DNA from 4 places in the Streptomyces sp. NPDC036822 genome. Region 3 is predicted to be linked to each of the others. Evidence: riboswitches for the same ligand, from Rfam matches in the RefSeq annotation. Region 3 holds a riboswitch; each other region holds the start of a gene.
What was found. Region 3 has a riboswitch for cyclic di-AMP ahead of ACZ68P_RS31000 (transglycosylase family protein). Riboswitches for the same ligand answer to the same signal wherever they lie in the genome.
Positions count from the first base shown of each region.

Region 1: it holds a riboswitch for cyclic di-AMP, as region 3 does, so the genes downstream of both, ACZ68P_RS15185 (LysM peptidoglycan-binding domain-containing protein) here and ACZ68P_RS31000 (transglycosylase family protein) in region 3, are expected to answer to the same signal.
Region 2: it holds a riboswitch for cyclic di-AMP, as region 3 does, so the genes downstream of both, ACZ68P_RS07560 (M23 family metallopeptidase) here and ACZ68P_RS31000 (transglycosylase family protein) in region 3, are expected to answer to the same signal.
Region 4: it holds a riboswitch for cyclic di-AMP, as region 3 does, so the genes downstream of both, ACZ68P_RS12020 (M23 family metallopeptidase) here and ACZ68P_RS31000 (transglycosylase family protein) in region 3, are expected to answer to the same signal.

Region 1 is NZ_JBVJPY010000005.1:429,748-431,938, reverse strand. Features, by position in the region: gene ACZ68P_RS15195 (hypothetical protein) at 1-225, opposite strand, end outside; gene ACZ68P_RS15190 (PadR family transcriptional regulator) at 222-614, opposite strand; cyclic di-AMP (ydaO/yuaA leader) riboswitch at 1,002-1,161, shown strand; gene ACZ68P_RS15185 (LysM peptidoglycan-binding domain-containing protein) at 1,164-2,054, shown strand.
Region 2 is NZ_JBVJPY010000003.1:16,980-19,170, forward strand. Features, by position in the region: gene ACZ68P_RS07560 (M23 family metallopeptidase) at 39-1,136, opposite strand; cyclic di-AMP (ydaO/yuaA leader) riboswitch at 1,148-1,295, opposite strand; gene ACZ68P_RS07565 (PP2C family protein-serine/threonine phosphatase) at 1,522-2,191, opposite strand, start outside.
Region 3 is NZ_JBVJPY010000020.1:55,756-57,946, reverse strand. Features, by position in the region: gene ACZ68P_RS31005 (transglycosylase family protein) at 1-755, shown strand, start outside; cyclic di-AMP (ydaO/yuaA leader) riboswitch at 1,015-1,185, shown strand; gene ACZ68P_RS31000 (transglycosylase family protein) at 1,188-1,883, shown strand.
Region 4 is NZ_JBVJPY010000004.1:308,899-311,089, forward strand. Features, by position in the region: gene ACZ68P_RS12015 (tyrosine-protein phosphatase) at 1-317, opposite strand, end outside; cyclic di-AMP (ydaO/yuaA leader) riboswitch at 708-863, shown strand; gene ACZ68P_RS12020 (M23 family metallopeptidase) at 868-1,815, shown strand; gene ACZ68P_RS12025 (SGNH/GDSL hydrolase family protein) at 1,987-2,191, shown strand, end outside.

The DNA of each region.
Region 1 (2,191 bases), on a different contig from region 3:
CGCGAGGCGGGCCACTCGCCGGTGCAGTGGCCGGCGGGCGTCGGCCCAGGAGGCGGCGAACGCCTTGACGTCCTCGCCGACCACGTCGTGCGGGGTGCGCCCGGCGGCCTCCGCGTCCTGAAGGTGGGCGGCCAGCTCGGCGAGCATGTCGCGGACGGCCGCGTCGTCGATGCCCCGGTACTCCCAGTTGCTGCGGCAGACCGCGAGTATGCGTTCGGATGTCATGTGGTCGTTTCCCCCGTCGGTTCGATGGTGCGGTCAGCCGGGCCGGCCAGGACACGGCCGGCCTGGGCGGCGAAGTCCCGCCAGACGGTCCGCCCGCCGTCCAGTTCGGCCCGGCCCGGCCCGGTGAGCCGGTAGTACTTGCGGGGCGCGCCGCCGCTGGCCGACGGCGCCCGGTACGACTCGACGAGCCCGGCCCGCTCCATCCGGGCGAGCAGGGGGTAGATGCTTCCCTCACTCACCAGCTCCAGACCGCTCTGCGTGAGCGCCTCGACGAACTCGTAGCCGTAGCGCGGCCGTTCGGCGATCAGGGACAGCAGACAGAGGTCGAGCACCCCGCGCAGAAGCTGGCTGCGCCGCTGGTCACCGGCGCCCGGCAGCTCCTTTGTCATGCGGTGCATGATAGTGAGCGACTACCTTGCACCGCAAGGCATTCCCCCCCGACCCTCCCCTCGCATCGGACACAAGTGGCCAAAAGGGATATTGAGGAGTATTAATGCACTTTCCCTTTGGAGATTGCACACTCCGGTGAATCCCTCATAAAGACTGATATCACTCCCCCGGTGACGTGAATCACGCCGCGGCGCGGAACGACCCCCGGCGACCCGGCGACCCCCTGCCTCCCAAGGAAGTTCGGCCCGGCCCGTCCCCGTATCGAGGGCCAGGTCACACCACGGGCGCACATTCCGGAATTACCCGCACGGCCCGGGACTTGTTTTCGTCGACATTTCTCGCCTACGGTCACCTGCATTCGAGCGGATCGCCGAATCCTGCCACCGCCCGAAAGACCACCTATTCACCCGTCGGCAGGAGCGGGGGACCCACTTTTCTCTCCGGTTCGGGATTCCGGATCGGATCGGGGTGAAGTCGCACACGTGCGGCCGGGCATCTCCAGCCCGAACCCGACAGCTCACCCCGCAGGCGCCGGAGAGGAACCCATCATGCCTGCACACGGTAAGCACCGGCGCCCCAAGCACCGTCCCCTCACTCGTGGTCTCGCCCTCGCGGGCACCGGCGGCGCCGCCCTGGCCCTGCCCCTGGTCGCGACCGCCGCCGCCCACGCGACGCCCTCCGCCGCCTCCGGAACGTCCACCGGAATTGCCACGGAGAAGACCGTCTCCAGCGCCGTGGAAAAGATCAAAGAATCGATTCCCGCCGCCGCGACCCCGGCGCGGTCCTACACGGTCACGGCCGGTGATTCCCTTTCCCTGATCGCGCAGGAGCAGGGCGTGCGCGGCGGTTGGAAGGTCCTTTACAACATCAACCGCAGCGTCGTGGGTGACAACCCGTCACTCATCCACCCGGGTCTGGAACTGACGCTCCGGAAGCAGGCGGCCGCGCCCAAGGCGCCGGCCAAGGCGGAGACGACGACCAAGCCGAAGGCGAAGGCCAAGGCCAAGGCCAAGCCGAAGAGCACGGCGAGCACGAGCACCGACCGCGCCAGCCGTTCGCAGGACCGCGGCGCCGCACCGGTCAAGGCGGCGCAGGCCGCCCCCGCCGCTCCGCGCTACACCAACGACCTCGACGGCTGGATCCGCGAGTCGCTGGACGTCATGGCGTCGTACGGGATCCCCGGCACCTACGAGGGGATCCAGCGCAACATCATGCGGGAGTCCTCCGGCAATCCGCAGGCCATCAACCTCTGGGATTCCAACGCCGTCAAGGGCACTCCCTCGAAGGGCCTGCTCCAGGTGATCGAGCCGACCTTCCTCGCCTATCACGTCCCCGGTACGTCGATGGACCTCTTCGACCCCGTCGCGAACATCACCGCCGCCTGCAACTACGCGGCCGACCGCTACGGCTCGATCGACAACGTCAACGGCCCCTACTAAGCGGCCGGTGAGGACGACGACGGCGAGGACCCGGCCGCTCGGGGGCCGGGACCTCGCCGTCGCCGTGCGCCCACCGACCGCCCCGTAAGCGGTCTGCGGCATTCCGTCCCGCGCGCCGACGACGGAAGGCAGGATGG
Region 2 (2,191 bases), on a different contig from region 3:
GCGGCGTCCGCCGCGCCGGCGAGGACCGACCTGCCGGGTCAGACGTTCAGGCCCTTGTCCCGGAGCCAGGCCGCCGGGTCCACGCCGGATCCGCCCGGGGTGTGGACCTCCAGGTGGAGGTGGGCTCCCGTGACGTTGCCGGTCGCGCCCACGCGGCCGATCGTCTCGCCGGTGCCCACCGACTGGCCGGCGGAGGCGGTCATGGAGGAGAGGTGGCAGTACCAGATCTCCGTACCGTCCTCCAGCTCCAGGACGATGCGGTAGCCGTACGCGCCGGACCAGCCGGCCGAGGTGATGGTGCCGCCGTGGACCGCCTTGACCGGCGTGCCCGTGGGGGCGGCGAGGTCGAGACCCGTGTGGTAGCCCGAGGACCACATCGAGCCGGACTCGCCGAAGGTGGAGGTGATGACGTACGAGGAGGTGGGCAGGGCGTAGCTCGCGGCGAGCTTCGCCAGGCGCTCCGCCTCGGCCTTGGCCGCCGCTTCGGCCTCGGCCTGCTTCTTCGCCTCGGCCGCCGCCTTCTCCGCGGCGCTCGCCTTGGCGGCCGCCTCGGCAGCGGCCTTCTCGGCCGCCGCCTTCTCCGCCGCGGCCTTCTCGGCGGCGTCGGCGGAGGCCTGCTGCTGCTCGGCCTGCTGGAGGATGCGGGCGCGCAGCGCCTCGCCCGCGTCGGCGGTGGACGCGGAGGCGGTCGTGACCTCGGCCGTCCCGGTGCCCTCGGCGGGCAGGGCGAGGGTGGCGGTGAGCGGCTGGAGGTTGCCCGTGCCGGAGCCGTCGGCCGTGTCGCCGGCTCCGTCGGTCCCGTCCGCCAGGAGTTCGCCGACGCCGGGCAGCCCGGAGGCGTCCGGGAGGTCGAGGTCGGGAAGGGATATGGAGACGGCGGGCTTCTCCTGCGCGGTGGCCAGGCCGCCCGCGCCGACGGCGGCGATGACGCCGACGCCGAGGACGGTGGAGGAGCGGGCGAAGCCGGAGCGCTGCTTGACGACGCGGTGACGGCCTCCGGAGCGGGCCTGCTGGCGGAGGGAGTCCTCGGTCGGGTTCCACTCCTCCCAGGTGCCCGCGTCGTGGTCCGTCCCGGCGGCACCCGAGGCACCGAACGCATCGAAGGGGGCTTCGGGGGCAGGGGTGTTGGACGCCACGGAGGCGTGCTCCTTTCCTTCCTTCTCGCCTACCGGGTTAGCTGACGGGTTCGGAGCAGGAAGGTCTCCTACGGGCACGGTCGCACAGGTGCGAAAGCGCCCGATTCACCCCAAGTAGTGGTTCCCCGGTTCCCTTTCAGGATTCGGCGCACGCGCACGGTGCCGTCTCTTGCGACGACTGGGACGACCGCGCTGCGTTATCGAACGTTAATAGACAGGGGGTCCTGATTCCAAGCTGTTCCTATTGATCGTTCACAGGATTGCGGCGTATTGGCCCGACTTGACCCCCCTTCCGTGAAAAGGCGGTGCGCAACTCGAAACTGATGTTAAGTCAACTGTTATCGGAGCGGGACCTTTCGATCACGGATGGTCACGACCGCCCACGTCACGGCACCACGGGCATCGTCCGCCGCCGCACCGGCTGCCCCGACGCCGGACGGCTCACCGCCAGCAGCGCCATGTCGTCCGTCGTCCCGCCGCCGGTGTACCGGCGCACATCGTCGACGAGCGCGTCGAGCAGCTCCTCCGGCCCCGGGAAGATCCTCCCGGCGAGACGCTCCGCGGGGTCGTAGAAGGCTCCTTGGGCGTCGCGCGCCTCCGAGAGGCCGTCCGTGAAGAGGAGCAGCGTGGCGCCCGGCGGGTACGGCGTCGCGTCGGCCCGGTCCGGCCACGCGGCCAGATCGCCCATTCCGAGGGGCAGCGCGGGCTCGGTCGGCGCCAGCATGGTCAGGCCGCCGTCGGCGTACAGCAGCAGCGGCTCCGGGTGCCCGCGGTTGACCACCCGGACGAGCCCGGCACCGCGCGGGATCTCGGCCAGGACGGCGGTGGTGAACCCCTCGGCGGCGTCCAGGCCGGCCCGCCGGGTGCCCTCACGGGCCAGCGCCCGCTCCAGACGCTGGGCGACGCCCTCCAGCGTCGACTCCTGCTCGGCGGCCTCCCGGAAGGCGCCGATGACGACGGCGACGGCCTCGACCGCGTCCAGGCCCTTGCCCCGTACGTCACCGACCACGAGCCGTACGCCGTAGGGGGTGTCCTGGACGGCGAACAGGTCGCCG
Region 3 (2,191 bases):
ACCTCGCCAGCCGCGCGCAGCAGATCACGGTTGCCGAGCGGGCGTTCGCCGCGGGCGGCACGGAGTGGGCCACCTGCGCCCCCATCGCCGGCCTGACGAACGACGGCACCGTCCCCGACGTCGACCCGGGGCCGCCGCTCACGCCGGAGGAGCCCACCGGTCCGGCCGCGGAGTCGAACCGGACCGCCGGCATCCCGGCCGGCCCCGCCGCTCCGGAGACCTTCCCCAGCGCTCCCGCGACCTCCCCGGCCACGCCCTCCGCGCCCGCCCTCACCGCGCCCTCGTCGCCGGACGCCTCGGCGACCACCGGCGCGCCGAGCGCCGGCGCCACGCCCGGGACCTCCGGCACGCCCTCCGCCCCGGTCGCCCCCGGCACCGGCAAGCACCGCGGAGGCGCCGCCCCGGAGACGGGCAATGTGGACAACACCCTCGAAACCGGTACAGACGATGGCCGCGAGAGCGGCCGTCACGCTTCGCCGGCCGACGGGACCGCCGGTGCCGACGGGACTGACGGGTCGACAAAGGGCGCGACGCCCGGCACGGGTGAGAACAACACGGATACTTCCGGCATTGCGGACGAATACACCGTCCAGCCGGGGGACAATCTCACCGAGATCGCCCAGGAGAACGAGCTGCCCGGCGGCTGGACCGCCCTCTATGACGCCAACCGCCGGACGGTGGGCGCCGATCCGGACCTCATCCTGCCTGGTCAGAGTCTCGACCTGACGCCCGAAACGGCCCCGGCGCAAGGGTAGTTCGAGACCCTATGTCCGGTTCTGTGCAAGTGAGACATGGGTCTCTTTGCCCGAACTGGCCTGTCACGTCCGCAAACTCTGCTCCTGTCGCTTCTCACCTGCGCAAACGCCCCTCGCTCAGAGGCACGTAGGGGTGATTTCTCCCTTATAGACGTCTTTGAACTTCGTGGGGGTCTGTGTTTACGGTCGACATCGCTCGCCACCGCGGGCCCCGTCGACCGAGAACGCCGAATCCTGCCGTCGGCCGATGGGAACAGTCGTCGCGCAAGCGCCGTAGGCAGGAGCGGGGGACCCAGGTAAGTGCCGGTCCCGGCCGTCGAGACAGACGGCCGGAACGGCTTGGGGTGGAGCCGCGTGCTGGTCACGCGGCCGGACAACTCACTTGGTCCGAACCCGACAGCTCACCTCGCAGGCGTCGGTGAGGAGAACTTCATGCTGCTTTCGGGCAAGGGCAAGCACCGTCGCGCTTCCAAGGCCACCCGCGCCGTCGCGCTCGCCGGCATCGCCGGTGTCGCCGTGGCCGCCCCGCTGATGACCGCCGGGTCCGCCTCCGCGGCCACCGGCTCCGAGTGGGACACCGTCGCCCAGTGCGAGTCGGGCGGCAACTGGTCCATCAACACCGGCAACGGCTACTACGGCGGCCTGCAGTTCTCGGCCTCCACCTGGGCCGCCTACGGCGGCACCACCTACGCCGCGACCGCCGACCAGGCCTCCAAGTCGCAGCAGATCGAGATCGCCGAGAAGGTCCTGGCCGGCCAGGGCAAGGGTGCCTGGCCGAGCTGTGGCGTGGGCCTCTCCGGCGCCTCGTACGACGGCGGCTCCGCCGAGAAGAGCGCCCCCGCGCCGGAGCGTCAGGCCGAGCAGCCGACGACCCGCAGCGAGAAGCGCACCGCGCCGAAGGCCGCCGAGCCCAAGAAGGCCGAGTCCAAGAAGACCGTCACCACCCCGACCGGCAAGAAGGTCGAGAAGGGTGACGGCGAGTACAAGGTCAAGGCCCACGACACCCTGAGCACCATCGCCGCCGCCCACGACGTCAAGGGCGGCTGGGCGAAGCTCTTCGAGCTCAACAAGGACATCGTCGACGACGCCGACCTGATCTACCCGGGCCAGCAGCTTCACCTGAAGTGAGCCCGGCGGCCCGTGTGAGTCCGGCGGCTTCCACGGGCCCCACGACCCTCCCGCGGTGACCACCCCGGTCCGGCGCGCCCTTCCCCCGTGCGCGTCGGACCGGGGTTCCGCGCGTCACGGGCCCGACGCCGACCCGCCCGGGCCCCGGCGTCGACCGCCTTTGGCTCCCGGCGCCGCCCGCCCGACCCGCCCGGCCCGCACCCCGTCGGCCCGACGCCGACCCGCCCGGCCCGCATCCGGGGGGCCCGCCCGAGGACCCGCCTCATTACTGTCCAGTAGTTCTGAGGTCGTCCGTCCCCATATGCATG
Region 4 (2,191 bases), on a different contig from region 3:
ACCAGCTTCCAGAACTCCTTGCCGTCGGCCGGGTCGTTGAGCGGGATGTTCACGTTCCGCACGCCGGGGAGTTCGACGTCCGCGCCCTCGACCTTCCGGTCGGCCGCGTTGCGGAAGTCGAAGACGGTGTGCAGCCCGAGGCCGGCGAGGAAGGCCGCGTCCTCCTCGGTGGCGTGCGCCAGGTGGCCGCTGCGGAAGAGGCGGCCGAACCGGACCGACCTGCCGTCCACGGTCGGCAGGCCGCCCACGTCCCGGAAGTTGCGGACCCCGCTCAGCTCGGGTTCGGTCGACGAGACCTGCGGCAGCTGCTGCGTCACGAGTGCTCCTGAGTGTTGGCGGACTTCGACGATACGAGATCGGTTCCTGGGGCAATCATTCCGGGTGGCGGCCCCCGCGCACACCCCTCGGACGGGAATGGGTGTTCTGTCCGAATTGGGGCCTTGGTGATAACGCGCCCTGGTAACAGGGGAGATGGGTTTCGGTGCGTGAGCAGCGTCATAACCGTGACGGAACGTGCCTGATCGTCTTTCGCGAACTCCCTGCGCGAAAAGGGGATCGAGGTGGCGGCATCCACGGAGGGTGACCGGAATTCCGGGCGGAAATCAGCCCACGGAATGCGTGGGGAATAAGACGGCTTGTTCGCGCCGACAGGCTCGTCTACGGTCACCGTCAATCCGGTCGGACCGCCGAATCCTGCCACCGTCCGGAATCCGCACCCACCCACGTATGGCAGGAGCGGGGGACCCAGGTAGTACGCCGATCCGGTCGATCCGGAACGGCTTGGGGTGAAGTCGCGCGCCATGGCGACCGGGCAACTCCAGCCCGAACCCGACAGCTCACCTCGCAGGCGACGGAGAGGAATTCGCCATGCCCGCGAAGGGTAAGCACCGCCGTCCCAAGGTCAACCCGATCACGCGCGGATTCGTCGCCGCCGGAACGGGCGGCGCCGTCGTCGCCCTGCCGCTCCTCGGCGCGACCGGAGCCCACGCCGCCGAGAAGTCCGCTCCCGCCGTGACTCCCGAGCAGGCCGTGGCCGCCGTCGCCGCCGCTCCCGCGAAGGCCCCGGCCGCCGCCGCCAAGGCGAAGCCCACGACGTACTCCGTCGTCGCCGGCGACTACCTGTCCAAGATCGCCACCGAGCACCACCTGGCCGGCGGCTGGAAGAAGCTGTACCAGGACAACCGCCAGGTCGTCGGCGAGAACCCCTCGCTGATCTTCCCCGGCATGAAGCTCACCATCGGCGCCAAGTCGACCGCCAAGGCGCCCGCGCCCAAGGCCACTGCCCCCAAGGCCGCGCCGAAGGCCGCCGCGAAGGCCGAGAAGTCCTCCTCCGACGACTCCGCGACGCGCAGCTCCCGCAGCGCCGAGCGCACGGCGGCGGCGCCCGCCCAGGAGCCGCGGGCCGCGGCCTCCGGCTGGGTCGCCCCCGTCAGCAACGGCGTCTCCACGCCGTACCGCGCCTCCGGCTCCATGTGGTCCTCCGGCTACCACACCGGTGTCGACTTCATGGCCTCCTCCGGCACCTCGGTCAAGGCCGTCGGCGCGGGCACGGTGTACTCCGCCGGCTGGAGCGGTTCGTACGGCAACGAGGTCGTCATCCAGCACGCCGACGGCACCTACTCGCAGTACGCCCACCTCTCCTCCCTCTCCGTCTCCACCGGCCAGTCGGTCAACGGCGGCGACGAGATCGGCCTGTCCGGTTCCACCGGCAACTCCAGCGGTCCGCACCTGCACTTCGAGATGCGCACCGGACCGAGCTACGGCTCGGACATCGACCCGCTCGAGTACCTGCGCCAGAAGGGCGTCGGCGTCTGACGCGTCCCGCGCACCCGCGAACCCCCGGGTACGCACCGGGCCCGGCACCTTCGTGCCGGGCCCTTCGCGTATTCCGCCTTGGCGCAATCTTGACCGGTGGCATATCTCACCCACCGTCAACACCTCCTTACGGTCGCGTAGGTCACACCCGTAAAGGAAGGATGTGCTCCCGTGGCAGACGATTCGAGATCAAGAGACATGGACGTATTCGGGTCGTACGCGGCGATCGGTGACAGCTTCACCGAGGGCGTCGGAGACCCCGGCCCCGACGGGAAGTACCTCGGCTGGGCGGACCGTTTCGCGGTCCTGCTCGCCGACCGGCTGCCGGAGCACGACGCGTTCCGATACGCCAATCTGGCCGTACGCGGCCGCCTCC